DNA from 2 places in the Streptomyces sp. NBC_01255 genome. Region 2 is predicted to be linked to the other one. Evidence: riboswitches for the same ligand, from Rfam matches in the RefSeq annotation. Region 2 holds a riboswitch; the other holds the start of a gene.
What was found. A riboswitch is a leader RNA that binds a small molecule or an ion and turns the genes downstream of it on or off. The one in region 2 is predicted to bind cobalamin.

Region 1 (14,677 bases), 2.2 Mb from region 2:
ACCAGGTAGGCGCCGTCGGCGGTGGCGACGACGTCGACCCAGGTGCCGTGCGGATGCCCGCAGCGGCGCTCGCACCCGGAGTAATGAACAGGGAGAGGGAGGCAGAGGGCGGCCCCCGGGGCCGCGTCCTCGCGGACGTCCGCGAGGGACTTGGCGCACCCGGGGCGCCCGGTGCAGGCGCTGACGCCCGCCCAGGGGGAGTCGGGCCGGGTGATCAGCCCGGAGGCGGCGAGGGCGGCGAGCCGGTCGCGGTCCTGATGGCCCGCCGCCGCCGCCGCTGCCGCCGCCGCTCCCACGACGACCGCACCGCGCCACGGCGTCAGCCGCACCTCCTCGGCGGGCAGCAGCGCGCGCAGCTGGGCGGCGGTGAGGCGGCCGAGGGGCGCCAGGACGTACAGGGCGGTGGCGCCGAGGGGCCCGGGGGCGAGGGGCGCGCCATCGGGGACTTCTCGTACAGGTAGGGGTACGGGCTCCGCCGCGATCCCCGCGCGGGCGAGCGCGCCCGCCACGTCGGGGGCGCACCCATCCGGCAGCTCCCGCACCCGCCAGGCCCCGTTCCCGGCCTCGCGGGCGGCGTCCAGGAAGGCCCCGGCGGCGGCGAGGGCGGCCCGGGGAGCGTCGGCCCCGCCGACCCGGAAGGCCAGCCCGCCCACGTACAACAGCGCGGCACCCGGCTCCACTGCGACCAAGGTCACATCGCCGCCGAGGCCCGCCACGTCACCGCGCCCGTCGTCGAGGACGAAGAGGAAACGGCCGGACAGCGCCGCCGCCCAGGGCTCGGCGCACAGCAGGGTGTCCAGCTCACGGGCCCACAACTGGACCTCGGGGCCGCCGAGTCCGTCGAGGCCGGCGGCCGGGGAGGCCACGATGTTGCGGACGCGTTCGTGGGTGGGGGAGGGCAGCAGGCCCGCTTCCGCGAGCAGTGCGGCGAGCTCCGCCCCGCAGTCGTCCGCGAGGCCGCGCAGCTCCGCGTTCCCCCGGGAGGTGATGCTGACCCGTCCGTCGCCGAGGATCTCCGCCGCGTCCGCCAGCGCCTCGACCTGACGTGCCGTCAAGCATCCTGCGGGCAGCCGCAGTCGGGCCAGCCGGCCGTCGTCGGCGGCGTGCAGGCGCAGCGCCCCGGGGCAGGCGTCGCCACGGTCCCGTTTGCGAGCTTCGTCCCGTTCGGGCGTCGAGGGTGGGGTGGGCGGCATGGCGGCGAGCATACCCACGGGGAACCGGGCCACCACCGAGTGTGATCCGGCCGACTCCACGGCCCGCCCCGCCCCGCCGACCTCACGATCTAGGATGCAGATCGGCATGGGGTCCCAGGACCCCGGGGAGGAAGCCCGGTGAGAATCCGGCGCGGTCCCGCCACTGTGAGCCCGTACCAGCGATGGCACGGGTGAGTCAGGAACTCCCGCCGTCCACACGACCACCCGGGGCGCGGACAACCCCGAGGAAGGGCCTGCGCACGCCATGCTTCTGCTGCTGTCGCACTCCGACACCGACCTGCTCAGTGCCCGCGCGGCGAACGCCGCCTCGGCCGAGGGAGCCGGCGGCCCGGTCGAGTACCGGTTCGCCAACCCCTCCCGGCTGTCCCTCGCCGAACTGCCCACGCTCCTCGACGGCGTCGATCTCGTCGTCGTCCGCCTCCTGGGCGGCATCCGCTCCTGGGAGGAGGGGATCGACGCGATCCGCGCCACCGGGAAGCCGGTCGTCGTGCTCAGCGGCGAACAGGCCCCCGACGCCCAGCTGATGGAGACCTCGACCGTCCCCGTCGGCGTCGCCACCGAGGCGCACGCCTACCTCGCGCACGGCGGCCCCGGGAACCTGGAGCAGCTGGCCCGCTTCCTCTCCGACACCGTCCTCCTCACCGGCCACGGCTTCGAGGCCCCGGCGCCGGCCCCCACCTGGGGCCCGCTGGAGCGCACCGCCCGGACGACGACCGGCCCGACGATCGCGGTGCTCTACTACCGCGCCCACCACATGAGCGGGAACACCGCCTTCGTGGAAACCCTCTGCGCGGCGATCGAGGACACCGGCGCGCAGGCGCTCCCGCTGTACGTGGCGTCCCTGCGCGCCCCCGAGGCGGAGCTGCTCGACCGGCTCCGTACCGCCGACGCGATCGTCACCACCGTCCTCGCGGCGGGCGGCACCAAGCCCGCCGAGGCGCAGGCCGGCGGTGACGAGGAGGCCTGGGACGCGGGCGCGCTGGCCGGGCTCGACGTACCGATCCTCCAGGCGTTGTGCCTGACCGGTTCGCGCGAGAACTGGGAGGAGAACGACGAGGGCCTGTCGCCGCTGGACGCGGCCAGCCAGGTCGCCGTGCCCGAGTTCGACGGCCGGCTCATCACCGTCCCGTTCTCCTTCAAGGAGATCGACGCGGACGGGCTTCCGGCGTACGTCGCGGACGCCGAGCGCGCCGCCCGCGTCGCCGGGATCGCCGTCCGCCACGCGCGGCTCCGCCACATCCCGAACGCCGAGAAGAAGCTGGCGCTCGTCCTCTCCGCGTACCCGACGAAGCACTCCCGCATCGGCAACGCGGTAGGCCTCGACACCCCCGCCTCCGCCGTCTCGCTCCTCCGCCGCCTGATCGCCGAGGGCTACGACTTCGGCCCGGCCGAAGACCTCCCCGGCCTGATCTCCGGCGACGGCGACGAGCTGATCTACGCCCTCATCGAGGCCGGCGGCCACGACCAGGACTGGCTGACGGAGGAGCAGCTCGCGCGCAACCCCGTCCGCATCCCGGCCGCCGACTACAAGCGCTGGTACGCGACCCTGCCCGAGGAGCTCCGCACGCACGTCGAGGAGCACTGGGGCCCGGCGCCCGGCGAGATGTTCCTCGACCGCTCCCGCAACCCGGAGGGCGACATCGTGCTCGCCGCCCTGCGCCGCGGGAACCTGCTGATCCTCATCCAGCCGCCGCGCGGCTTCGGCGAGAACCCGATCGCGATCTACCACGACCCCGATCTCCCGCCGTCGCACCACTACCTGGCCGCCTACCGCTGGATCGCCGCCCGCGCCGAGGACGGCGGCTTCGGCGCCGACGCCATGGTCCACCTGGGCAAGCACGGCAACCTGGAGTGGCTGCCCGGCAAGAACGCCGGCCTGTCCGCCGCCTGCGGCCCCGACGCGGCACTGGGCGACATCCCGCTGATCTACCCCTTCCTCGTCAACGACCCGGGCGAGGGCACGCAGGCCAAGCGGCGCGTGCACGCGACCCTCGTCGACCACCTGGTGCCGCCGATGGCGCGCGCCGAGTCGTACGGCGACATCGCGCGCCTGGAGCAGCTGCTCGACGAGTACGCGCAGATCTCCTCGATGGACCCGTCGAAGCTGCCCGCGATCCGCGCCCAGATCTGGACGCTGATCCAGGCGGCCAAGCTCGACCACGACCTGGGGCTCCAGGACCGCCCGGAGGACGACGGCTTCGACGACTTCCTGCTGCACGTCGACGGCTGGCTGTGCGAGGTCAAGGACGCCCAGATCCGCGACGGCCTGCACGTCCTGGGCGGCGCGCCGGAGGGCGAGGCCCGCGTCAACCTGGTCCTCTCGATCCTCCGCGCCCGCCAGATCTGGGGCGGTACGCAGGCGCTGCCGGGCCTGCGCGAGGCGCTCGGCCTGGACGAGTCGGCCATGGACCGGGCCAGGACCGACGACATCGAGGAGCGCGCCCGCCGGGTGGTCGAGGCCATGGAGGCCGCCGGCTGGTCCGTGGACGCGATCACGGACGCCGCCGTACTGGGCCTGGGCGCCCCGCCGATGGGCGGCACGGCGTACGGGATCCAGCTGGAGTCCGTGAAGACGGTCCTCCGCTTCGCCTGCGAGCAGGTGGTACCCCGCCTCGCCGGCACGACGGACGAGCTGACCCACGCGGTCCACGCCCTGAACGGCGGCTTCGTCCCGGCGGGCCCGTCGGGCTCCCCGCTCCGCGGCCTGGTCAACGTCCTGCCGACGGGCCGCAACTTCTACTCGGTGGACCCGAAGGCCGTCCCCTCCCGCCTGGCGTGGGAGACGGGCCAGGCCTTGGCCGACTCGCTCCTGGAGCGCTACCGCACGGACAACGGCGAGTGGCCGACCTCCGTCGGTCTCTCCCTCTGGGGTACGAGCGCGATGCGGACCGCAGGCGACGACGTGGCCGAGGCGCTCGCCCTGCTCGGCGTCCGCCCGCTCTGGGACGACGCCTCGCGCCGGGTGAACGGCCTGGAGGCCATCCCCCTCGCCGAACTGAACCGCCCGCGTGTCGACGTCACCCTCCGCATCTCGGGCTTCTTCCGAGACGCGTTCCCGCACGTCATCGGCCTCCTGGACGACGCGGTACGCCTGGTCGCGGCCCTCGACGAACCGGCCACGGACAACTACGTCCGGGCGCACGCGCAGGCCGACCTGGCCGAGCACGGCGACGAGCGGCGCGCGACGACCCGTATCTTCGGCTCCCGGCCGGGGACGTACGGCGCGGGCATCCTCCAGCTGATCGACAGCCGCGACTGGCGCACGGACGCCGACCTCGCGGAGGTCTACACGGTGTGGGGCGGCTACGCCTACGGCCGAGGCCTCGAAGGCCGCCCGGCGCGCGCCGAGATGGAGACGGCGTACAAGCGCATCGCGGTGGCCGCCAAGAACACGGACACCCGCGAGCACGACATCGCCGACTCGGACGACTACTTCCAGTACCACGGCGGCATGGTGGCGACCGTCCGCGCGCTCAAGGGCACGGCCCCCGAGGCGTACATCGGCGACTCCACCCGTCCCGAGACCGTCCGCACCCGCACCCTCGTCGAGGAGACCTCCCGGGTCTTCCGCGCCCGCGTGGTCAACCCGCGCTGGATCGAAGCGATGCGCCGCCACGGCTACAAGGGCGCGTTCGAGCTGGCGGCGACGGTCGACTACCTCTTCGGCTACGACGCCACGACGGGCGTGGTCGCCGACTGGATGTACGACAAACTCACCCAGGAATACGTCCTCGACGCGGACAACCAGGCCTTCCTGAAGGAAGCCAACCCCTGGGCCCTGCACGGCATCGCGGAACGCCTCCTCGAAGCCGAGTCCCGCGGCATGTGGGAGAAGCCGGACCCGGAGACCCTGGCCGCCCTGCGCCAGGTCTTCCTGGAAACGGAAGGCGACCTGGAAGGCGCCGGGGGCACCGACGAGGAGGAGTAACCCTCCCTTCTCACCCGCAAGGTCTCCGAAGGCCTCGCTCACCGCACGGGGGTCGGTGGACGGGGCCTTCGGCATGCCGTGACCTCCGTGCATCGCGGCCCGCCAAGGACCCGGCCCACAGCGCCTGACGGGCACTCCGGTCGGTGCTTGACCTCAACCTTTGTTGATGTACGAGAGTCGTGTCATCGAACCGCGAGACGAGGAGATTCCGATGACACAGCCCAGGATCCTGGTGACCGGCGCGACGGGAAGGGTCGGCGGTGCGGTGGTGGGCCAACTGCACGCGGCGGGCGTGCCCGTGCGGGCGCTGGTGCGTGGGGAGGCGGACTTCCCGGAGGGTGTGCAGGCGGTACGTGGCGATCTCGGTGATCCCGCGTCGTTGGGCCCGGCTCTGGAGGGCGTCGATACGGTCTTCCTGGTGTGGCCGTTCCTGAGTGCCGAGGGTGCGTCGGACGTGATCGACGCGATCGGGAAGCATGCTCGGCGGGTGGTGTACCTGTCGTCCGCCGGGGTCGGGAGCGAGAACGAGGAGCCCGGCGAGGCGATCACCATGTTCCACGCGGAGCTGGAGCGGCTGATCGAGGCATCGGGCCTGGAGTGGACGGCGCTGCGGCCCACCGGGTTCGCGAGCAACACGCTGGGCTGGGCGGAGGAGGTCCGCACCACCGGCGCGGTACGGGCGCCGCTGGCACAGCTGGCCCGCCCGCTGATCCACGAGGCGGACATGGCCGCGGTCGCCGTCCAGGCGCTGACGACCGACACCCTGCTCGGCGCCCGCCCCCTGATCACCGGACCCGAACTGGTCACCCAGGAACGGCAGGTGGCGCTGATCGGCGAGGCGATCGGGCGACCGGTGCGGTTCGAGGAGGTCACGCTGGACGAGGCCGTCGAGCAGATGAAGGCCGCGGGCTACCCGGCGGAGCTGGTGGAGGCCATCCTGCCGGCCCAGGCGAAGATGCTCGACCGTCCGGAGCCGGTCAACGACGAAGTGGAGCGCATCACGGGCACCCCGGCCCGGTCCTTCCGGGAGTGGGCGGTGGACCACGCGGCGGACTTCCGCTGAGAGGGCGCCGGGCGCGCGCGAAGGCGGCGGGCCGAGGGGTCAGGCGGAGGCTATGCGCAGGGTCAGGGCTGCCGCTGCGATCAGGGTGAGGACCACCGCCGGGGCCATCTCGTAGTCCTTCGCGCGTACGTGGGTGACGATCGCGCCCGCGAAGTAGAGCGTCACGCCGATCGCCGCCGCCACGCCCAGCGGGGCCACCGCGAGGCCCGCGAGGAGGCCGATCGCGCCCGCCGCCTTCGCCGTCGCCAGCCAGGGCAGCCAGGAATCCGGGACGCCCAGCTTGGTCATGTTGCCGGTGATCTGCGGGTTGCGGGTGAAGGTCAGGAAGGCGGAGGCGGAGAGCGCGAAGGCGAGCAGCGCGGCGACCACGGCGTAGCCGATGAACATGGGAGTGCTCCGATGATGTGAGGGACTTAATCGTTGAACCGTAGCAACGATTTCTCTCGCTCCACAATAGGGTCGCTGTTACCGTGGACGGCATGGCAGCTCTCCCGACCGATCGCCTCGGCTTCCTCCTCTCCTTCCGGGGGGAGCTCACCGGTGCGCGTCTCCGTGCCGCTCTGGGCGTCGTGGGATTGCATCCGCGGAACGCGATGACGTTGATGCAGCTCGCCCCGGGGGCCATGAGTCAGCGGGAGCTGGCCACCGTGATGGAGATCGATCCCAGTCAACTCGTCGCGATTTTGAATGAGTTGGAGGCCGAAGGGCTTGCCGAGCGGCGGCGTGATCCGGCCGACCGGCGCCGTCATATCGTCGAGATCACGGCGGCGGGCGCGGAAGCGCTCGAACGGGTCGACTCGGCCGTGAGCGCGGCGGAGCGCGAGCTGTTCGGGGATCTGACCGAGGCCGAACAGGCTGTGTTGCGGGGGTTGTTGGACCGGGTCGTCGTCGACCCGGCCGACCATGACTGCGGCTAGCTAGGGAGTGGGCCGGGCGCTGCCCAGGACGCGTACCGCCTCGACGATCAGGTCCCAGAAGCCGGCCGCGTCGACTTCCATGCCTACGTCCGCGTTGGGCGGCAGGCCCGTCACCCCGTCCAGGTCGACGACCGTCGCGCCGCGCGTCCACGTGCCCGCCAGCTCCACCCGTACCGCCGCCCGGACCAGGCTGACCAGTGACGGGTCGATGAGGTGGGCCACGGTCAGCGGGTCGTGCAGCGGGGGTGTGTCGAAGCCGTAGACCTCGCGGTAGGTCTGCGTGAAGTAGGTGAGCAGTTCGACGCAGAGCCGGCTCAGCGGGGTGCCGAGCGCCGCGAGCCGTGCGACGACCTCGGGGGTGGCCCGGACTTGGTGGGTGGCGTTGAGGCCGAACATCGTCACCGGTACTCCGCAGCCGAACACGATGTCCGCCGCCTCCGGGTCGCACAGGATGTTGAACTCGGCGGCGGGCGTGCTATTTCCGCGTTCCACCGAGCCGCCCATGAGGACGATCCGCTCGATGCGGGCCGTCAGCCGCGGGTACGCGAGGAGCAGCGTCGCGATGTTCGTCAGCGGGCCCGTCGGGACGAGCGTGACGGGCGCCGGGTGGGCGGTGAGGGTGTCCCGGAGGAGCGTCAGCGCGTCGCGCGGGTCCTGCGGCACGGTCGGTTCGCCATGGCCGAAGGTGGGTTCCCAGTTCGGGCCGTCGAGCCCCGAGCCGCCGTGGATGTTCTCGGCGACGAGCGGCCCGCCCTGCGGCCGGGCGTGCAGCGGGCCCGCCGCGCCCGCCGCGATCGGCACGTCCCGGATCGCGGCGGCCTCGCACACCCGGCGCGCGTTGAGGGTGGTCTTCTCCAGCGACTGGTTGCCCGCGACGGTGGTGATCGCGAGCAGGTCGACGGAGGGGTGGGCGGCGGCCAGCAGGATGTTGAAGGCGTCGTCGTGACCGGGATCGCAGTCGAGGATCACGGGTACGGGCATGTCTCCACCGTCCCACAGGGACGGGCCGCCGTCACGAACCCCGGCCCCCGCGTCCAGGCCCTAGTCGCTCTTGGCCGCCTTCACCGCCGCCGCCGCGTCGACGTTCCCGAGGCCCAGTTTGGCGAGCTTCTGCGGGTTGGCCGCCGTGTCGCGGATCGTCTGCATGATCGCCTCCGGGGCCAGGCCCTGCTGGTGCAGGAGCGCGGCCACGGCGGAGACGTACGGCGAGGCCATCGACGTACCGGAGAGCTTCCCGTACCCCGAGAGGTTCTTCAGGGTCTCCTTCGTCGTGTACGTCGGGAGCGTGGAGAGGATGTCGACGCCGGGGGCCGTCACGGCGTTCTGCGCGCCGAAGTTGGTGAAGGAGGCGGGGAGTCCCGTCCGGTCGGCGGCGTTGACGACGAGGACCGGAGTGTCGAGCTTGTACGGCTGGAGCGCGGTGGAGTCGTTGCCCGCGGCGGCGACGACGACCGCGCCCTTGCCGTTCGCGTGGGTGATGGCCCGGTTGAGGACGCCGCCCTTGAGGAGGCGGCCCGCCAGGCCGGACTCGCCCAGGGAGAGGTTGATGACGTCGGCGCCGTGGTCGGCCGCCCAGACGATGCCCTTGGTGATGTTGGCGTCGGTACCGCTGCCGTCGACGCCGAGCACCCGCACCGGCATGATCTTGGCGCCGGGCGCGCCGCCCGAGACCCCGATGCCGTCGTCGGTGTGGGCGGCGGCGATTCCGGAGACATGGGTGCCGTGGCCGTTGAGGTCCTTGGGCTCCGCGTCGTCGTCGACGAAGTCGTAGCCGTCGACGAGCCGCCCCTTGAGGTCCGGGTGGTCGAGGTCGACGCCGGTGTCGACGACGGCGATGACCGTGTCGTCGCCCCTCGACGTGGACCAGGCGTCCGGCATCTTCAGCGCGTCCAGCCCCCACTGCTGGTTCCGCAGCGGGTCGGGCGTGTCGTCGCTGCCACAGCCGGTGGCGAACGCGGCGGTGAGCGCGGCGAGGGCGGTGAGAGCGGCGAGGGTGGCGGTGGCGGGCCGGCGGCGCATGAAGTTCTCCCCAATTGTCAGCGTTTGGCCGTTTGGCCTAGTCAACAACCCGTCCGGAGCGCTCGCATCTCGAAGATCCTTCGACCGTAATCCGCATTGTTCTAGTAGAGTACGAACAAGGGAGGTTTTCATGAACCGTGCCACACCTCGTCTCCGCGCGCTCGCCGCGCTCCCCTACGCCCTCGCCCTCGCCGTCCACCTGCTGCTCTTCGCCCGCTGGCGCGACGAGCTGCCCGCCGAACTCGCCACCCACTTCTCCGCCGGGGGAGAGGCCGACAGGTGGACCGGCCCGACCGCCTACGTCCTCATCAGTACGGGCCTGCTCCTCGGCCTCGCCGCCGCCTGGACCGCCTTCGTCCGGCGCCGCTACCTGTGGGCGGCCTGGGCCACCGCTGGCTTCACCGGCGGACTGTTCACGCAGCTCCTCCGCGCCAACCGCGTCGACGACGTCGAGGCGGTGGTCTTCTCCCCGGGTACGGACCTTGCGGTTGCCCTGGCGGTCGCGGCCGTGGCCGGTGCCGCCGGGTGGGCGCTCACCTCGCTCGTCCCCGAAGGGCTCGCCGAGCCCGAGAGGTCCGTGTCAGGGCCTGCCGACGGCCCCCGGCTCCCGCTCGCCCCCGGCGAGGCCGCCGGCTGGTCCAAGGACACCGGCTCCCGGGCGCTCACCGCCCTCGCGGTGCTCGCCCTCGCCGCCGCACCCCTCACCCTGCTCGTCGCCACCTGGCCCGTCGCCCTGTTCGGCCTCCTCGGCCTCGTCATCGGCGTACCGGGGCTCGCCCTCGCCCGGGTCAGGGTCACCGTCGACCGGCACGGCCTCACCGTCCGCTCCGCCCTCGTCCCCCGCCCCCGCGTCCGGGTCCCGCTCGACGCGATCGAGGTCGCGAGTGTCCGCGACATCGACGCCGTCGCCGACTTCGGCGGCTGGGGCTACCGCGTCCGCGCCCACCGGACGGGCGTGGTGATGCGCTCCGGCGAGGCCCTCGTCGTACGGAGACGGGGGGAGAGCGGGCGCGAGTTCGCGGTGACCGTGTCCGACGCGGGGACCGCCGCCGCCCTCCTGAACACGCTGGCCGAACGGCATGGGAAGGTCTGACCGTGCTCTTCCGCGTCGACCCGGCCTCCTCCGTCCCCCTCGGCGACCAGATCGCCGCCTGCGTCCGCGGGGCGCTCGCCGACGGCTCCGCCGAGCCCGGCGAACGCCTCCCGGCCGCCCGGGAGCTCGCCGACTCCCTGGGGGTCAACGTCCACACCGTCCTCCGCGGCTACCAGCGGCTCCGCGAGGAGGGCCTCATCGAACTCCGCCGGGGCCGCGGCGCCGTCATCGTCCCCGGCGCCGCCGCCCCCGACCGCGCCCGCCTGGTCTCCCGCCTCCGCGAGGCGGCGGCGGAGGCCCGCGGACTGGGCCTGACGGAAGCGGAGTTCCTGGAGCTCGCCCGTACCAGTCTCAGCTGAGTACGGAGCCGATCGCGACGTTCCAGCGGCCGGAGCGGCCGGTGAGTTCGACGGACGACCGGGGGCGCACGTCCAGGCGCCAGAAGGCGGCCTCCGGCGCGCCGAGGGCGTGTGCGGCGGCCGCCCGGATCACGTCCGGTTCGGCGACGGCCCAGAGGGTGCCCGGCTCCAGGGCGTCCATCCAGGCGCCGACCCGGGCCCACAGGGAGCTCAGGGACTCGCCGCCGTGCGGGGTCGCGTCCGGGTCGGAGAGCCAGGCCGCCACCGATTCCGCTTCCTCGGCGGCGAGTTCGTCCAGGCGGCGGCCCCGCCACCGGCCCATCGCGCACCCCGCGAGGGCCGGTTCCGGGACGGCCCCCGTCAGACCGAGGAGCTCGGCCGTGCCCCGGCAGCGCGGGGACGGCGAGGTGAGCATCCGGGCGGACCTGCCCAGGCGCACCGGCGCGACGCTCACCGGTTCCTCCACCGGGGAGCCGTCGTCGAAGCGGGCCTCGCGCAGGGCCGCGTTCATCGCGGGGGCGACGAGGACGAGCCGTACGGTCCGCTCCGGCGGGGGCTTTCTCACGGGCTCGCTCGGAGGCTGGCTCGGGGGCTCGCTCGGGGGCTGGCTCGGGGGCGCGTTCACGGGTGATACATCCCTCAGTGCTCGGTCGGCCTCCCGTACGCCCTTGGCGCGGTGCGGCCCGCGCGGTACGGTCACGGCGACAATTCCACAACCGACGACGGCGACACGGAAGTCCGGTGCAAAACCGGCACGGTCGCGCCACTGTGAGCCGACCCGGCATCCCCGGGACCCGGCGAGTCAGACCCGACGACCGTCGTCGCGCACCACCGTAATGGGACGCGAGTTCCCGAGGAGGTACCGCCATGGCCGAGGCCGTCGCCCCGTCCGTCACCCCCACCACCCCTGTCGTGCTGCCGGTTTCCCTGCCGGTCCGCACCGTGTTGCCCTGGGCGCTGTTCGTCGGCCTCCTGGCGCTGGTCGCGCTCTACTTCGTCGGCGCCGAGCAGGGCGCCACCTCCGTCTTCGCGGGCAGTGATGTCCACGAGTGGGTCCACGACGGCCGTCATCTCCTCGGCTTCCCCTGCCACTGACCGCGGTAGAGGAGCTCACGCACATGTACGACACGTCTTCCTCCACCGTGAGGAAACTGCTGGTCCGCGGCATGCTCGCGGGACTGATCGCCGGACTGTTCGCCTTCGCCGTCGCGTACGTCGTCGGTGAGCCGTCCGTCGACGCCTCGATCGCCGTCGAGGAGGCCGCCGCCAAGGCCGAGCACGCGGGCCACGGCGCGGCCGCCGCCGCCGAGGAAGAGGAGGAGCTCGTCAGCCGGGACGTCCAGTCCACGGTCGGCCTGGCCACCGGCGTCCTCGTCTACGGCGTCGCGCTCGGCGGCATCGCCTCCCTCGCGTTCGCCTTCGTCCTCGGGCGCGTCGGCCGGTTCACGCCGAAGGCGACCGCCGCGCTCGTCGCGGCCGCCGCCTTCACGACCGTCTACCTCGTCCCGTTCCTGAAGTACCCGGCGACCCCGCCGGCCGTCGGCAACCCGGACACCATCGGGCAGCGCACCACGCTCTTCTTCCTGATGATCCTGCTGAGCGTGCTGCTCGGCGTCGCCGCGGTCGTCGCCGGCCGCCGGCTCGCCCCGCGCCTCGGCAACTGGAACGCGACCCTCGTCGCCGGCGCCGGTTTCGTCGCCGCCGTCGCCGTCGCCTGCGCGTTCCTGCCGGGCAACGACGACGCGGTGCAGGCCGGCTTCCCTGCGGCCGTGCTGTGGGAGTTCCGGCTCGCCACCCTCGGGATCCAGGCGGTCCTGTGGGCGGTCTTCGCGGTCGCCTTCGGGTCCCTGGCCCAGCGGCTGCTCGCCCCGGCCGCACCCCGCGACGCCGCCGCGGTCAGGGAGACGGTCACGGCCTGAGCCGCCTCTCAGGGCAGCCCGGAGCAGTTCAGGGCAGCCCAGAGCAGCCCAAAGCAATTCAGGGCAGCTCGCGCAGCGGGGCGCCCGCCAGGAACGCCTCGATGTCCTCGACCGCCTGCCCGAAGTAGCGGGCGTAGTTGCCCTCCGTCACGTATCCCAGGTGGGGGAGGGCAAGCACGTTCGGCAGGGTCCGCAGGGGGTCGCCGGCCGGCAGCGGCTCCGTGTCGAACACGTCGATTCCGGCCCCCGCGATCCACCCCTCGCGGAGCGCCCGCAGCAGCGCCCCGCCGTCGACGAGCCCCGCCCGTGAGGTGTTGACGAGGTACGCGGACGGGCGCATCGCCCGCAGCTCCGGCTCCCCGATCAGGCCCCGCGTGCGGTCGGACAGCACCAGGTGCAGGGAGACGAAGTCGCTGCTCCCGAGCAGCTCCCGCTTGTCCTTCGCGAGCCGTACGCCGTGCTCGGCGGCCCGCTCCTCCGTCAGGTTCGGGCTCCAGGCGAGGACGTCCATGCCGAAGGCGAGGCCGATCCGGGCGACCCGGCCGCCGATCTTGCCGAGGCCGACGAGGCCGAGCGTCCGGCCGGCCAGGTCGGCGCCGACCGTGGACTGCCAGGGCCCGCCCTCGCGCAGCGCCTGCGCCTCGGTCCGTACGTGCCGGGCGAGGCCGAGGAGCAGGGCCCAGGTCAGCTCGGTGGGCGGCTCGGAGCTGCTGGCGGTGCCGCAGACGGTGATTCCCCGGGCGCGGGCGGCGGCGACGTCGACCGAGGCGTTCCGCAGCCCGGAGGTGACGAGCAGCCGGAGCCGGGGGAGCCGGGCGAGGAGCGCGACGTCGACCGGGGTCCGCTCCCGCATGACGACGAGGATCTCGCAGTCCTCGACGGCGGCGACGAGCGCGTCGCGGTCGGTGAGGTGCTCGCGCAGCACCCGGACGTCGACCCGGCCGGCGAGCGGGCTCCAGTCGGCGGAGGAGAGGGCGACACCCTGGTAGTCGTCGAGTACGGCGCAGCGCAGCAGCTTCATGACCGCATGATCGCCCTCCGCGCGACAAGGCCGCTCGCCCCACGGAGAATTGCCCTGACTTGTCTCTCTATGCGCTTTCGCTGTGAGGAGTGGGTGCCGTGGACGCCAAGGACGTGGGTTCCGACGGGGACGATCTCGCGGCTCTCCGGGCCCGGATCGCGGCCCTGGAGGCGAGTACGGCGGCCCGGCCGCCCCGCCACCGCCTCCGCTCGTTCTGCGCAGCCCTGCTCATCGTCATCGGCTGCGTCCTGACACCCCTGGGCCTGGTCGCCTCCTGGACGTCGGACATCGTCGGCGACACCGACCGGTACGTGCAGACGGTCGAGCCGCTCGCCTCCGACCCGGCCGTCCAGGCCGCCGTCGCGACCCGGGTGACCAACGTCGTCATGGAACACATCGACCTGAACGCGCTCCTGGAGGGAGTGGCGCCGGAGCAGCGGCCGCTCCTGGAGAAGGCCCTGGGCAAACTGGGGGACTCCCTGGAGAGCGCGGTCGCCAGCTTCGTCCACGACCGGACCCAGGACGTGGTGGCCTCCTCGGCCTTCGCGACGATCTGGACCGACGCCAACCGGGCGATCCACACCTCCCTCGACCGGGCCCTGACCGGCAGCGACGAAGGCGCGGTGAAGATCGACACGGACAAGGTCACGATCGACCTGGCGCCCGTGATCGACCGGGTGAAGGAGCGGCTCGTCGACTCGGGCCTGACGGTCGCGGGCAAGATCCCCGAGATCCACACCGACTTCACGGTGCTCCAGGCCGACGACATCGGCAAGGTGAAGACGGGCTTCTCCCTGCTCCAGGCGATGGGCGTGTGGCTGCCGGTGATCTCGGTGCTGCTGGTGGCAGGCGGGATCCTGCTCGCCGCGCGCAGGCGCCGCGCCCTGGTGGCGGGTGCCCTGGGCATCGCGGTGGCGGCCCTGGTCCTCGGTATCGCCCTCACCGTCTTCCGTACGGTCTATCTCAACGCCCTGCCGTCGGGGGTCTCCCCGGCCGCCGCCGGAGCCGTCTACGACACCCTGGTCCGCTATCTCCGCACGTCGGTACGGGTGTTCGTGACCCTGGGCGTGCTGGTCGCGATCGCCGCCTGGATCTCGGGACCGAGCCGCCCGGCGACCCTCGCCCGGGGCCTGTGGGACTCGGG
Region 2 (14,677 bases):
CCCACATCTGTCCGACGCTGACGTACGAGGACGCGAAGGGCGCGATCAAGCTGCTCACCGAGGGCTTCGGCTTCACGGCGAACGCCGTGTACGAGGCCGAGGACGGGCTGATCGCGCACGCCGAGCTCGCGTACGGGAACGGCATGGTGATGCTCGGCAGCAAGGGCACGGGCAGCGACTTCGACAAGCTGATGGCGGGCGGGGGCCCGGTGGGCGTCTTCGTGCACGTGGACGACGTGGACGAGCACCACGCGCGGGCCGTCGCCCACGGCGTCGAGATCGTGTTGCCGCCCACGGACCAGGAGTACGGCTCGCGGGACTACACGGCCCGGGACGCCGAGGGCAACATCTGGAGCTTCGGGACGTACACGCCCGGCGCCGCGGAGTAACGGATCGGCGGCGCCGGGCGTCGTCGTTCGGTGCGCGTCAGGCTCCGCCGGTGTGGACCTGGAAGGCGGCCCTGCGGACCGCCTTGGACAGGGCGGGGTCCGGGTGGGCCGCGGCCAGGGCGACCAGGACCTGGACGGTCCGGGGGTGGCCGACGGCCCTGACCTCGTCGAGCAGCGCCGGGACGGTGCCCTGGACGGCGGATTCGAGGTGGCGGACGAGCAGCTCGCTCTCGCCGTGGTCGGCGACGGCCGCCGCCGTGTCCACCCAGAGCCAGGTCGCCTCCTCGCGGGTGAGCACCTCCTGGGCGTCGTCGGGGTCGGCGCCCTCGTACTCCGCCAGCCAGAGCAGCGCGTACGGACGCAGGGAGGGCTCGGCGACGGTGGCCCGGACCTCGGCCTCGGCGGGGGCTCCGACGACCCGGAGCGCCTCGAAGGCGAGGCCGCGCAGGAGGGCGTCCTCGCCCCTCGCGACGGCGAGCAGCTCGGCGACCGCGCTGGAGAGGGTGCGGGCCGCGAGCCAGGCGCGGTACTCGGCGCGGGCCGGTCCCGGGGTGAGCCGGGCGCAGCCGCGGAGCATGTCCTCGGCGGACTGCTCGATGTTGCCCGCGGGGCTCTGGGCGGCGACGCAGATCTGCTCCAGCTTGACCCAGACCGCCCAGTTCCCGAGGGGGGTCAGGGTGGCGTGCCGGGCGTCCGCGCCGGGGTCGAGGGTGAGCGCACCGACGGCCGCCAGGCCTTCCAGTGCCCAGTCGAGGAGGGCGGGGAGCCCGTCCGTGCCGCGAGGCGTCTCGGGGAGCTCGGGGGTGTCCGTCGCGGGCTCGGGGGTCTGGTCGGTCACGGGGACCTCGCAGCGCTCCTCGCGCAGCTCCTCGACGCGCTGGCCGAGCAGGTCCAGGAGCGCCGGGACGAGCACCGGGCCCTGGGAGAGCTGGAGCAGGGAGAGCACCTGCGGGACGGCCTCGACGACCTCGGCGACCGCGCTCGGCGCGACGCCCTCGGGGGCCGGGTGGACCAGGGACCAGGCGTCGAAGAGGGCGACCCAGCCGCGCAGGACGGCGGAGTCGTCGCGGTCCCAGGCGTGCAGCCGCCAGCCGGGGCGGGCGGTGTCGCCGTGGAGCTCGACGAGTCCCGCCAGCCGGGCCCGGTCCCAGCCGGCCCGGATCTGGCCGGGCGTCAGGTCCAGTGCGGCCGCGGCCCGTTCCTGGGCGGTGCCGGCTTCGGCGCCCGTGCGGAGGGCGGATTCGGGACCGCGCTCGACGGCGGCCCAGCGGGCGATCCGTACGGCGTCGGCGAGGACGTGCCGGGCCTGGCGGGCGAGTTCCGCGCGGGGCGGAGTGCCCTCGGGCGGCCGCGGCGCCGGCCGGGTGCGCCGGGTCGTCACGGCCCGTCGGGCGGTGGCCAGCGCCCGAGGGCGGACGAGTCGGAGTCTGGAGTTGCGCGCCAATGGTTCATCGGGCTTTCGAGACGTCACGGGGGCAGTCTTCCCGCTGACGGCCCGAAAGCCCAATCGGAATCCGCAGCCCCGTCAGAACGGCCGTCGGAGCAGGGGGGGTGCGTCGTCAGAGCAGGGGGGTGAGGAAGCGGCGCAGGGCCTCTTCGTAGCGGACGGGGTCGGCGTTCCACATCGCCGCGTGCGGGGCGTGCCGGACCGTCTGCAGGGTGACCAGATCGGGGCGGCGGGCGGCGAGCTCCACGGACGGCTCCCAGGGGGCGAGCATGTCGTCGGGGCCGTGCAGGAGGAGGACCGGGACACGCAGGGCGCCCGGTTCCGAGGCGGCCTGGAGCCGGTCCCCGTGGGGGCCCGTCCGGCCCTGGGCGGCGCGGACGGCGAGCGGGAGCAGGGGGCCGGGGACGTGATGGGCCGTGGCGAGGCCGCGGACGGTGGCCTCCCAGTCCAGGACCGGGGAGTCGAGGACGAGGCCCCTGATCCGGTCCCGTACGCCCGACTCGGCGGCGGCGCGCAGGGCCATCGCGGCGCCGGTCCCCCAGCCGTGCAGGACGACCTTGTCGGCGCCGCGGCGGACGGCGTAGCGGATGGCGGCGTCGACGTCCCGCCACTCGGAGTCGCCGAGGTGGGCGAGACCGTCCGGGGAGGCGGGCGCCCCTTCGTCGCCGCGGTAGGCGGGGACGAGGACAGGGATCTTGCGGCGGTTGTAGAAGGGGACGAGGTTCAGGGGGTGCTCGCGGGTGGTCCCGAGGCCGTGCAGCGCGATCACCCATGTGGTGCGCGGGGCGGCCACGAGCCAGCCGGGCAGGGGGCCGAGCTCGCCGGGGATCTCGACGTCCTCGTGGGCGAGCCCGAGGGCGCTGATCGGCGTGCCGACGTGGAGCTGGGGAGTGAGGCGGACGCGGGCACCGGGGCCGAGGACGCCGAGCTCGACCCGTTCCAGGCGGCGGACGACGGAGTCGGCGGTGTGCGGGACGCGGTCGAGGACGGGGCCGAGGACGGCGTGCAGGCCGGGGGCCTCGATCCCGTACGTACCGGGGCGCAGCGAGGCGAGGCTGCGGGTGAGGGTGATCCGTTCGGGTCCCGTGGCGTGCACGGTGAGTCTGGGGTCTCCCGGGAATGGTCGTCCGGACGGCGCCTTGAGGGCGACGTCGCTGGCGTACCGGCCGGCCGCTACCGCGGCCGCACCGACACCGATCAGGGTGGTGACGGCCGCTGCCGTCGCTGTAGCCGGGCGCACGCTCCCAGTGTCGGCAGGTCTCGGGCGGCCTGCCACCGGGCGGACCCGGCCGGGGTGTCGCTCTCGTACGGCCGGAGCGCCCCCGGCTCGTACGGGCGGGGCACCCCGGGCTCGTACGGGCGGGCGCCTCGGCTCGTGCGGTCGGGCACCCCGGGGAGTGACATGGGTCTCCTCGGCGGGGTCCCCCGGTCGGATGGTTCGGTCCAGGGGGCGGAACGGGGCGGCGGGGGACGAACCGGGCCGCGCCGCCGGTGCCTTGCGAGAGCCGGATTACCCGGGGTCGCAGGGCGACCGCATCGTGGACATCCCCTCGGACGGGGGCCTAAGCGGAATCTCTTGACACCGGATGGGGACACCACGCCGCCCGCCCCAGTTCACCTTCCGTTCACTCAGGTTGCCTACGTTCGTCGAGCCACTGACGTCAAACGATTGCCTGGGTAAATGGAACACATCACGCTGCTGCTCGCCATTGTGGTCGTGACAGCTCTCGTGTTCGATTTCACGAACGGTTTCCACGACACCGCCAACGCGATGGCCACGACCATCTCGACCGGTGCACTGAAGCCCAAGACGGCGGTGGCCATGTCCGCCGTGCTGAACCTCGTCGGCGCGTTCCTGTCCGTGGAGGTCGCCAAGACGATCTCCGGCGGGATCATCAACGAAGAGGGCATTCGTACAGAAGTGATCTTCGCGGCGCTCGTGGGCGCCATCCTGTGGAACCTGCTGACCTGGCTCGTGGGCCTGCCGTCCAGCTCCTCCCACGCCCTCTTCGGCGGCCTCATCGGCGCCGCGGTCATGTCGGCCGGCTGGTCGGCCGTGAACGGCCCGACCATCGTCACCAAGGTCCTCATCCCCGCCATCGCCGCGCCGCTCGTCGCCGGCCTCGCCGCGATGCTGGCCACCCGGCTGACGTACAAGATCGGCGCCAAGACCGACACGAAGCACACCGCCAAGGGCTACCGGGTCGGCCAGATCGCCTCCGCGGGTCTCGTCTCCCTCGCCCACGGCACCAACGACGCCCAGAAGACGATGGGCATCATCACGCTCGCCCTGGTCACCCAGGGCGTCGTCGCCCCCGGCTCCAACCCGCCCCTCTGGGTCATCGTCGCCGCCGGCGTCGCGATCGCGCTCGGCACCTACCTCGGCGGCTGGCGCATCATCCGCACCATGGGCAAGGGCCTCACCGACCTCCAGCCGCAGCAGGGCTTCGCCGCCCAGACCAGCGCCGCGACGGTCATCCTGGCCTCCTCGCACCTCGGCTTCTCCCTCTCCACCACCCAGTCCTGCTCGGGTGCCGTGATGGGCGCGGGCCTCGGCCGCAAGGGCGGTGTCGTCCGCTGGTCGACCGCGACCCGGATGTTCGTCGCCTGGGGTCTGACCCTGCCCGCCGCGGGCCTGGTCGGCGCCGGTGCCGAGTTCCTCACCAAGCAGGGCCCCTGGGGCATCGCCGCCGTCGCGGTCCTGCTGGTCTCCGGCTCGGCCGTCATCTGGTCGCTGTCCCGCCGCAAGCCGGTCGACCACAACAACGTCACCGACGACGACCTCGACGGCGAGTCCGAGCCCGCGGGTGTGGTGACCACCGCGATCGCGGCCGTCACCCCGCCGCCGGCCGGTTCCGTCGCCGCCGTCGCGGACGAGGACCTGAAGACCACCATCCCCTCGCCGGTTCCCACGGACCCGGCCGCTCCCCCGGCCCCCGCCGCAGCGGTGTAAGGAACCAACGACATGAAGATCGACTGGGCAGCTCTCGGCTCCGTCTTCGGAGTCAGCCTCGTGGCGACCGTCGCCCTCGTGGGCCTCTTCACCCTCGGCATCATCGGCCTCTCCAAGCAGGAGCAGGCCGCCGCCCAGGGCGGCTCGGCCACGATGGCCCGGACCGGCGCCTACGCCTGCTTCGCCGCGTGCCTGGCGGCCGTGGCCTACGGCATCTACCTGATCGTCGTCTGACGGTCCTCGCCACTCCGCAGTACTTCGGCCGGGCGGTCCGCACCTTCGGGTGCGGACCGCCCGGCCGCGGTGTTCGTGGTGCTTGCCGAGGCCCGTGTTTGTGGTGCTTCGCACAGTGACCTGTCGCAGGTCAAGGGTGAGTTGACGGGTGTTCGCGGGCCGTGGTGGACTGCCGAGGCCATTACGGCGGCAGCAGAGGAAGTCCGGTGCGAATCCGGCGCGGTCCCGCCACTGTGACCGGATCCGAAGGGTCCGGGAGTCAGGAACTCTCGCCGCCGGTCACGTCGATCCAGGGCGCGGACCCTGAGTGAGGACCTGCGCCATGCCCGGCCGCATCAGAGCCAGCCGCCTCTCCCGGGACGGATTCGTGTACGGCGCGGCCCTCGGGCTCGCCGTCGACCGGCTCGTCGGCGATCCCCGCCGCGGGCATCCCGTCGCCGTCTTCGGCCGCGCGGCCGCCGCCGTCGAACAGCGCCTGCACCACGACCACCGCGGCTGGGGCGCCCTGCACACCGCTGTCTGCGCCGGCTCCACCGCCGCCCTCGGCGCACTCGCCGCCCGGGCCGTACGGGACCGGCCGGCCGCCGCCGTGGCGCTGACCGCCGCCTCCGTCTGGGCCGTCGTCGGCGGTACGACCCTGGGGCGGGAGGCCCGCGCGATCGGCGGGGCGCTCGCCGTCGGGGACCTGGAGGTCGCCCGGGAGCGGCTGCCGCACCTGTGCGGACGCGACCCGCAGTCCCTGGACGGTCCCGCGATGGCCCGCGCGGTCGTCGAGTCCGTCGCCGAGAACACCTCCGACGCCGTGGTCGGCGCCCTCTTCTGGGGCGCCGTCGCGGGCGTGCCGGGCCTCGTCGCCTTCCGGGCCGTCAACACCCTCGACGCGATGGTCGGCCACAAGTCCCCGCGCCACCGCCGCTTCGGCTGGGCCTCGGCCCGGCTCGACGACGTGGCCGGCTGGCCCGGGGCCCGGCTGACGGCCGTCGCCGCGACGCTCGCCGGAGGGAATCCGCGCGGAGCCGTACGGGCCTGGCGGGCGGACGCCGACAAACACCCGAGCCCCAACGCGGGCCCCGTCGAGGCCTCCTTCGCGGGCGCCCTCGGCGTACGGCTCGGGGGGACCCTCTCGTACGGCGGGCGGGTCGAGCACCGGCCCGTACTCAACGGGGAAGGGCGGCCCGTCGAGGTCGCCGACATCGACCGGGCGGTCCGGCTCTCGCGCCGGGTGACCGTCCTGACCCTGGCCGCCTGTGTAGGCGGCCGCATGATCATCGGTGCCGTGAAGCGCGCGAAGCGGAGGAACGCATGAGGGGTGGGGGCCTGCTGGTCGCCGGGACCACGTCCGACGCCGGCAAGAGCGTCGTGACGGCCGGCATCTGCCGCTGGCTGGTCCGCAAGGGCCTGAAGGTGGCGCCGTTCAAGGGGCAGAACATGTCCCTCAACTCCTTCGTGACCCGCGAGGGCGCCGAGATCGGGCGGGCCCAGGCCATGCAGGCACAGGCCGCCCGGGTCGAGCCGACCGCGCTCATGAACCCGGTCCTGCTCAAGCCGGGCAGCGACCGCTCCAGCCAGGTCGTCCTGATGGGCAAGCCGGTGGGCGAGTTGTCCGCCCGCGGCTACCACGGGGGGCGGCAGAAGGAACTCTTCGAGCCGGTCATGGCGTGCCTGGAGGAACTCCGGGGCATGTACGACGCCGTGATCTGCGAGGGGGCGGGCAGTCCGGCCGAGATCAACCTGCGGCGCACGGACATCGTGAACATGGGCATCGCGCGGGCCGCGCGGCTGCCCGTCGTCGTGGTCGGCGACATCGACCGGGGCGGGGTGTTCGCCCAGTTCTTCGGGACGACGGCGCTGCTGAGCCCCGAGGACCAGTCGCTCGTCGCCGGATACCTCGTGAACAAGTTCCGCGGTGACGTGACCCTCCTCGAACCCGGGCTCGACATGCTGCACGGTCTGACCGGGCGCCGGACCTTCGGCGTCCTCCCGTACGCGCACGGGCTCGGCATCGACGAGGAGGACGGGCTCCGGGTCTCGCTGCGCGGCACCGTACGCGAGTCCGTCGTCGCGCCGCCGGTCGGCGCGGACGTGCTGCGGGTCGCCGTGTGCGCCGTACCGCTCATGTCGAACTTCACGGACGTCGACGCGCTGGCCGCCGAGCCGGGCGTCGTCGTCCGGTTCGTGGACCGGCCGGAGGAACTCGTCGACGCGGACCTCGTCGTCGTACCGGGGACCCGGGGGACGGTGAAGGCGCTCGCGTGGCTGCGGGAGCGCGGGCTGGCCGGTGAGCTGGCCCGGCGCGCGGCCGAGGGGCGTCCGGTACTCGGAATCTGCGGCGGGTTCCAGGTGCTCGGCGAGCACATCGAGGACGACGTCGAGTCGAAGGCCGGGGCCGTCGACGGGCTCGGGCTGCTGCCCGTACGGGTGCGGTTCGCGCGCGAGAAGACCCTGGCGCGGCCGGTCGGCGAGGCGCTCGGGGAGCGGGTCGAGGGGTACGAGATCCATCACGGCGTCGCGGAGGTGAGCGGCGGCGAGGCGTTCCTCGACGGGTGCCGGGTCGGCTCCGTGTGGGGCACGCACTGGCACGGCTCGCTGGAGAGCGACGGGTTCCGCCGGGCGTTCCTGCGGGAGGTCGCGGCGGCGGCGGGGCGGCGGTTCGTGCCCGCCCCGGACACGTCGTTCGGCACGCTGCGGGAAGAGCAGCTGGACCGGCTCGGCGACCTGATCGAGGAGCACGCGGACACGGACGCGCTGCTGCGGCTGATCGAGGAGGGGGCCCCGGCGGGGCTGCCGTTCGTGCCGCCGGGTGCGCCGTGAGTGGGGGCGGAGGGTTGCGGGGTGCGCGGCGGGGCCGCGCGGGACGTGCGACCGGCCTCCGGCCGGGCTCGGGTTCCCAGCCGCACCACTCGTGCGGCGTGGAGAGTCGCACCCCGGGCCGACCGGCCCGCTTGCATCAGCTGATCGAACTTGAAGGAGTGACCGCCCGATGAGCACCCGGTTTCCGTTCACCGCCGTCGTCGGCATGGACGATCTGCGGCTCGCGCTGCTGCTGAACGCGGTCAGTCCGGCGGTGGGCGGTGTGCTCGTCCGGGGCGAGAAGGGGACCGCCAAGTCCACGGCCGTCCGGGCGCTCGCCGATCTGCTGCCGGTGGTACCGGTGGTGGCCGGCTGCCGCTTCAGCTGCGATCCGTCGTCTCCTGACGCGGGCTGCCCCGACGGGCCGCACGACGACGCCCCCGGGGCCGAACGGGCCGCGCGGATGGTCGAGCTGCCCGTCGGTGCCTCCGAGGACCGGCTCGTCGGTGCGCTCGACATCGAGAAGGCGCTCGCCGAGGGCGTGAAGGCCTTCGAGCCGGGGCTCCTCGCGGCAGCCCATCGGGGCATCCTGTACGTCGACGAGGTCAACCTGCTGAGCGATCACCTGATCGACCACCTCCTCGACGCCGCCGCCATGGGTGCCTCCCACGTCGAGCGCGAGGGCGTCTCCGTGCGCCATGCCGCCCGTTTCCTTCTCGTCGGGACCATGAACCCCGAAGAGGGCGAGCTGCGGCCGCAGTTGCTCGACCGGTTCGGGCTGACCGTGGAGGTCGCCGCCTCCCGCGTGCCCGAGCAGCGGGTGGAGGTCGTCCGGCGGCGGCTCTCCTTCGAGGACGACCCGGCCGCGTTCGCCGCGCGCTGGGCCGGCGAGGAGGCCGATCTGCGCGAGCGGATCATCGCCGCCCGCGACCTGCTCCCGAAGGTGGTCCTCGGGGACGCCGCGCTGCTCCAGATCGCCGCGACCTGCGCCGCGTTCGAGGTCGACGGCATGCGCGCCGACATCGTCATGGCGCGGGCGGCGACCGCCCTCGCCGCCTGGGCCGGGCGGACGGAGGTCACCTCCGAGGACGTGCGGCAGGCCGCCCTCCTGGCCCTCCCCCACCGGCGGCGCCGTAATCCCTTCGACGCGCCCGGCCTCGACGAGGACAAGCTCGACGAGACCCTGGAGCAGTTCAAGGGCGAGGAGCCGCAGACCGACCCCGACGAGGACCCGGAGCCCGACGGTCCCGACGGTCCGGGTGACGGCGGTCCCGGCGGCGGCGGTGGCATTCCGCCGCAGGGCGAAGGCCCGGCCCCCGAGAGTGACGGTGTGCCCGAGGAGACCCCCGCTCCCGCCGAGGCCCCCGCCCCGGCCCCGCAGGGCTCCGGCGCCGGTGAGCGCGCGGCCGTCCAGGCCGCCGAGCCCTTCCGTACGAAGATGCTGAGCGTCCCCGGTCTGGGCGAGGGCGCCGCCGGGCGCCGCTCCCGGGCCCGTACCGAACACGGCCGCACCACCGGGGCCACCCGGCCCCGGGGCGCGCTGACCAAGCTGCACCTCGCGGCGACCGTGCAGGCCGCCGCCCCGCACCAGCGGGCGCGCGGGCGGACCGGTCCCGGGCTCGTCGTCCGGCGGGACGACCTGCGGCAGGCGACCCGCGAGGGGCGCGAGGGGAACCTCGTGCTCTTCGCCGTGGACGCCTCCGGCTCGATGGCGGCCCGGCAGCGGATGAGCGCCGTGAAGGGCGCCGTGCTCTCCCTGCTCCTCGACGCCTACCAGCGGCGCGACAAGGTCGGCCTCATCACCTTCCGGGGCCGTACCGCCGACCTGGCGCTGCCGCCGACCTCGTCCGTGGACGCGGCCGCCGCCCGGCTGGAGAAGCTCCCGACCGGTGGCCGTACGCCCCTGTCGGCCGGGCTCCTCAAGGCCCATGACGTCCTGCGGATCGAGCGACTGCGCGACCCCTCGCGCCGCCCGCTGCTCGTCGTCGTGACCGACGGACGGGCGACCGGCGGCGGCGCCGACCCGGTGGCGCTGGCCGCCCGGGCGGCGCGGCTGCACGCCGCCGAGGGCACGGCGAGCGTGGTCGTGGACTGCGAGACGGGTCATGTGCGGCTCGGGCTCGCCGGGAGCCTCGCACGCGAACTCGGCGGCACCGCCGTCACCTTGGACGAGCTGCGGGCCGACTCGATCGCCGGCCTCGTCAGGGACGTACAGGCAGCAGATCAGACAACCAGGAGGGCCGCTTAATGCCGCAGGGACAGCCGACCGTCGTGCCCGACGACGGTCTCACCACCCGTCAGCGCCGCAACCGCGCACTCGTGATGGTGCACACGGGTGTCGGCAAGGGGAAGTCGACCGCCGCGTTCGGCATGGCGCTGCGCGCCTGGAACCAGGGCTGGCCGATCGGGGTGTTCCAGTTCGTCAAGTCCGCCAAGTGGAAGGTCGGCGAGGAGAACGCCCTCAAGGCGCTCGGCGAGACCGGCAAGGGCGGCACGGTCACCTGGAACAAGATGGGCGAGGGCTGGTCCTGGATCCAGCGCGAGGTCGCCGAGGGCGAGCAGTCGCACGAGGAGAAGGCCCGCGAGGGCTGGGAGCAGGTCAAGCGGGACCTCGCCGAGGAGCGGTACAAGTTCTACGTCCTCGACGAGTTCGCCTACCTGCTGCACTGGGGCTGGATCGACACCAAGGAGGTCGTCGAGGTCCTCCGCGACCGTCCCGGGCACCAGCACGTCGTCATCACCGGGCGCAACGCGCCGCAGGAGCTGGTCGACTTCGCCGATCTCGTCACCGACATGTCCAAGGTCAAGCACCCGATGGACGCCGGTCAGAAGGGCCAGCGGGGCATCGAGTGGTAGCACGTCTCGTCATCGCCGCACCGTCGTCCGGTGCGGGCAAGACCACGGTCGCGACCGGCCTGATGGCCGCGTTCGCGGGCCGTGGTCTGGCCGTGTCCCCGCACAAGGTCGGGCCCGACTACATCGACCCGGGCTACCACGCGCTCGCGACCGGCCGCCCGGGGCGCAACCTCGACGCGTACATGTGCGGTACGGGGCTGATCGCGCCGCTCTTCGCGCACGGGGCGCGCGGGTGCGACCTGGCGGTCGTCGAAGGGGTGATGGGCCTCTACGACGGTGCCGCCGATCAGGGTGAACTGGCCTCCACCGCGCAGGTGTCCAAGCTGCTCAAGGCGCCGGTGGTGCTCGTCGTCGACGCGTCGTCGCAGTCGCGGTCGGTGGCGGCGCTCGTGCACGGGTTCGCGTCGTGGGATCCGGAGGTGCGGATCGGCGGGGTGATCCTCAACAAGGTCGCCACGGATCGGCACGAGCATCTGCTGCGGGAGGCGCTTGGGGAGTCGGGGGTGCCGGTGCTGGGTGTGCTGCGGCGGGCTCCTGCCGTTGCGACGCCTTCTCGGCACCTGGGCTTGGTGCCTGTTGCCGAGCGGCAGGCTGCGGCCGTCGAGGCGGTGGCCGCGCAGGCGGAGCAGGTGCGCCAGGGATGCGACCTGGAAGCCCTTTTGGCGTTGGCCCGCAGTGCGCCTGAGCTGCACGCCGAGGCCTGGTCACCTGGGGTTGCGGGGCGGGTGTCCGCCGGTGGGTGGGTTGTGCCCACCCTCCCCCAGGGCTCCGCCTGGGAGGTACCCCCAGCCCTTGCGGAACGTATGCCCACAACCAGGCCGGTGGTCGCCCTCGCAGGCGGGGCCGCTTTCACCTTCTCGTATGCCGAGCATGCCGAGTTGTTGACCGCTGCCGGGGCCGAGGTCGTGACGTTTGATCCGCTTCGGGACGAGGCGCTGCCCGAGGGGACCTCGGGGCTCGTCATAGGTGGCGGGTTCCCCGAGATGTACGGCGCCGAGCTGTCCGCCAACGAGCCGTTGCGGAACGCCGTCGCCGAGCTCGCCGCGGCGGGGGCGCCGATCGCCGCCGAGTGTGCCGGGCTGCTGTACCTGGCGCGGTCCCTCGACGGCAGGCCCATGTGCGGGGTGCTCGACGCGGACGCGCGGATGTCGGAGCGGCTGACGCTCGGGTACCGGGACGCCGTCGCCGTGAGCGACAGCGTGCTCGCGCCGGCCGGGGCGCGGATGCGGGGGCACGAGTTCCACCGGACCGTGATCGAGCCGGGCGCGGGCGCCCGGGCGGCCTGGGGGCTGCGGCAGCCGGAGCGGCGTGTCGAGGGCTTCGTCCAGGGCGGGGTGCACGCCAGTTACGTGCACACGCACTGGGCGGGTGCGCCGGAGGCGGCGCTGCGGTTCGTGGAGCACTGCGGGTGAGTTCAGCCGCCGGAGACGCCCACCACGAGCCAGATGAAGCCCACGCCCGCGACCGTGCACAGCAGGGTCGAGCGGGCGGGGTGTTCGTGGTGGGCCTCGGGCAGGATCTCGGCGGCGGCGAGGTAGAGCAGGGCGCCGCCGAAGAAGCCGAGATAGCTGCCGAGGAGTTCCTCCGGAAGGGTGAACAGCAGGGTGGAGGCGGCGCCGAGGATCGGGGCGACCGCGTCGGCGACGAGCATGCCGACGGCCTTGCGGCGGGCGTTCCCGTAGAGGCTCGTGATCGTGTACGTGTTGAAGCCGTCGGCGAAGTCGTGGGTGATGACGGCGAGCGCGACGGTGGCGCCCATGCCGCCGCCGACCTGGAAGGCCGCGCCGAGGGCGATGCCGTCCATGAGGCTGTGCAGGACCATCGCGGCGGCCGCGGTGAGACCGACCTGCGGGACCCGCTCGTGGGCGCCGACCCCGTGTGCCGCCTGGCGGACGGCGAGGAGGCGCTCCACCACGTGGGCGAAGAGGAAGCCGCCGACGAAGAGCAGCAGGGCCTCCGGGACGCCGAAGACCTTCTCCCCCGCGGCCTCCAGGGCCTCCGGCAGGAGGTCGAGTCCGACGACGCCGAGCATGAGTCCGCCGGCGAGGCCGAGGACGAGGTGGCGGCGGTCGGTGACGCGTTGCGCGACCCAGCCGCCGAAGAGCGTCATGAGGAACGCGCCGAGCGCGACGACCACAGCCATGGGCCTTTGCTATCGGATGGGGCGGTGTGCGCGCACCTCGGTGTGGGGGCCAGGTCGGGCGTTCCGGTGGACGAAGTGCTCGCGCTGGTCGACGTGGTGCTGCGGGAGGCGGGGCTGACGCGGGCGGCCGTGCGGTCGCTGGCCACGCTGGACGCGCGGGCCGCCGAGCCGGGTGTCGCGGGCGCGGCCGGGGAGCTGGGGGTGCCGGTGCGGGGGTTCCCGGCCGGGGAGCTGGCCGCCGTCTCCGTACCGCATCCGTCGGCGCTGCCGCTGGACGCGACGGGGACGCCGTCGGTGGCGGAGGCGGCGGCCCTGCTCACGGCGGGCGCGGGGATCGACAGGGCCGAGGGGGCAGCCGAGTCGGCTGGGTCCGATGGGTCGGCCGGGTTCGATGGGTCGGCCGGGGCACCGCGGGCCGTGCTGCTCGTGCCGAAGCGGAAAACGCGGCGCGTTACGTGTGCGCTCGCCACGTGTGTACCGGTTTGTCCGCACGAACGCGCGGCAGGCGTACGGTTGTTGCACCAGCCTCACGGGTACATCGCTGGCGAGCCTGGCTCACCCCCCACCATCCCCACCCCCCACACGACGGCGGCCATGGACACGCACACGCATTCCGACGCCCACGACCTGCGCCATCACGGTGACGCCGAGGTCCGGGACGAGAAGTTGATCGATCTCGCGGTGAACGTCCGGACGAACACCCCTCCGGACTGGCTGAGAAAGAGAATCGCCGATTCGCTGACCGGCCTCGCGGCCTATCCCGACGGCCGGGCCGCGCGGGCCGCGGTCGCCGTGCGGCACGATCTGCCGCCCGGCCGGGTGCTCCTCACGGCCGGCGCCGCGGAGGCCTTCGTGCTGCTCGCGCGGGCGCTGCCGGCGCGTCGGCCCGTGGTGGTGCACCCGCAGTTCACCGAGCCGGAGGCGGCGCTGCGCGACGCCGGGCACGAGGTGGGCCGGGTGCTGCTGCGCGAGGAGGACGGTTTCCGGCTGGATCCGGCGGCGGTGCCCGAGGACGCGGACCTGGTGGTGATCGGGAACCCCACGAACCCGACCTCCGTCCTGCATCCCGCCGCCTCGATCGCCGCCCTGGCCCGGCCCGGCCGGACGCTGGTGGTCGACGAGGCGTTCATGGACGCGGTGCCGGGCGAGCGGGAGTCGCTCGCCGGGCGGACCGACGTGCCGGGGCTCGTGGTGCTGCGCAGCCTCACCAAGACCTGGGGGCTCGCGGGCCTGCGGATCGGGTACGTCCTCGCCGCGCCGGAGACGATCGCCCTGCTGGAGCGCGCGCAGCCGCTGTGGCCGGTGTCGACGCCGGCCCTGGTGGCGGCGGAGGCCTGCATGTCGCGGTCGGCGCTCGCGGAAGCCGAGCACGCGGCGCACCGGATCGGCGTGGAGCGGGCGCATCTGCTCGCCGGCCTCGCGGAGTTCGACGAGGTGCGGACGGTAGCCGGGGCGGAGGGCCCCTTCGTCCTGCTGCGGATCGACGGGGCGGACGCGATAAGGGACCGGCTGCGCCTCCTCGGCTTCGCGGCCCGGCGGGGCGACACGTTCCCGGGGCTCGACCGGAACTGGCTGCGGCTCGCGGTCCGGGACCGGGCCACGACGAACCGTTTCCTCCAGGCCTTGGACCAGGCGCTCCTGCTGGGCGGCTGACCGCCCCCGCAAGGAAGCACGCGAGCGGGGCGCGGGGTGGGCGATGTCGTCACCATCGCCCACCCCGCGCCCCGCTTTCCCGCTTCCCCTACCCTTCCGGCACCCCCCGGTGCCTCCCCCTCGGGCCGTCAGCCGCGCGAGCGGGCACGCGAGCGGGTGACCGCGAGCGCGCCGCCGCCGGCCACCAGGAGGGCGAGGGCGCCCGCCGCGAT

Region 1: another riboswitch for cobalamin. It lies ahead of cobN (cobaltochelatase subunit CobN); the one in region 2 lies ahead of OG357_RS30460 (cobalamin biosynthesis protein).

What each region holds. Positions count from the first base shown of each region.
Region 1 covers NZ_CP108474.1:4,522,343-4,537,019, forward strand. The annotation lists gene OG357_RS20215 (cobalamin biosynthesis protein CobG) at 1-1,205, opposite strand, end outside; cobalamin riboswitch at 1,283-1,417, shown strand; gene cobN (cobaltochelatase subunit CobN) at 1,459-5,142, shown strand; gene OG357_RS20225 (NAD(P)H-binding protein) at 5,354-6,205, shown strand; gene OG357_RS20230 (DoxX family protein) at 6,245-6,592, opposite strand; gene OG357_RS20235 (MarR family winged helix-turn-helix transcriptional regulator) at 6,685-7,122, shown strand; gene OG357_RS20240 (nucleoside hydrolase) at 7,123-8,103, opposite strand; gene OG357_RS20245 (S8 family peptidase) at 8,164-9,141, opposite strand; gene OG357_RS20250 (DUF1648 domain-containing protein) at 9,272-10,234, shown strand; gene OG357_RS20255 (GntR family transcriptional regulator) at 10,237-10,593, shown strand; gene OG357_RS20260 (histidine phosphatase family protein) at 10,586-11,104, opposite strand; gene OG357_RS20265 (CbtB domain-containing protein) at 11,461-11,688, shown strand; gene OG357_RS20270 (CbtA family protein) at 11,712-12,512, shown strand; gene OG357_RS20275 (D-2-hydroxyacid dehydrogenase family protein) at 12,571-13,533, opposite strand; gene OG357_RS20280 (hypothetical protein) at 13,632-14,677, shown strand, end outside.
Region 2 covers NZ_CP108474.1:6,724,775-6,739,451, reverse strand. The annotation lists gene OG357_RS30485 (VOC family protein) at 1-389, shown strand, start outside; gene OG357_RS30480 (hypothetical protein) at 427-1,860, opposite strand; gene OG357_RS30475 (alpha/beta hydrolase) at 1,949-3,076, opposite strand; gene OG357_RS30470 (inorganic phosphate transporter) at 3,518-4,789, shown strand; gene OG357_RS30465 (hypothetical protein) at 4,802-5,023, shown strand; cobalamin riboswitch at 5,172-5,311, shown strand; gene OG357_RS30460 (cobalamin biosynthesis protein) at 5,346-6,329, shown strand; gene OG357_RS30455 (cobyric acid synthase) at 6,326-7,834, shown strand; gene OG357_RS30450 (putative cobaltochelatase) at 8,004-10,061, shown strand; gene cobO (cob(I)yrinic acid a,c-diamide adenosyltransferase) at 10,061-10,669, shown strand; gene OG357_RS30440 (cobyrinate a,c-diamide synthase) at 10,663-12,081, shown strand; gene OG357_RS30435 (ZIP family metal transporter) at 12,084-12,812, opposite strand; gene cobC (Rv2231c family pyridoxal phosphate-dependent protein CobC) at 12,888-14,465, shown strand; gene OG357_RS30425 (SCO1860 family LAETG-anchored protein) at 14,594-14,677, opposite strand, start outside.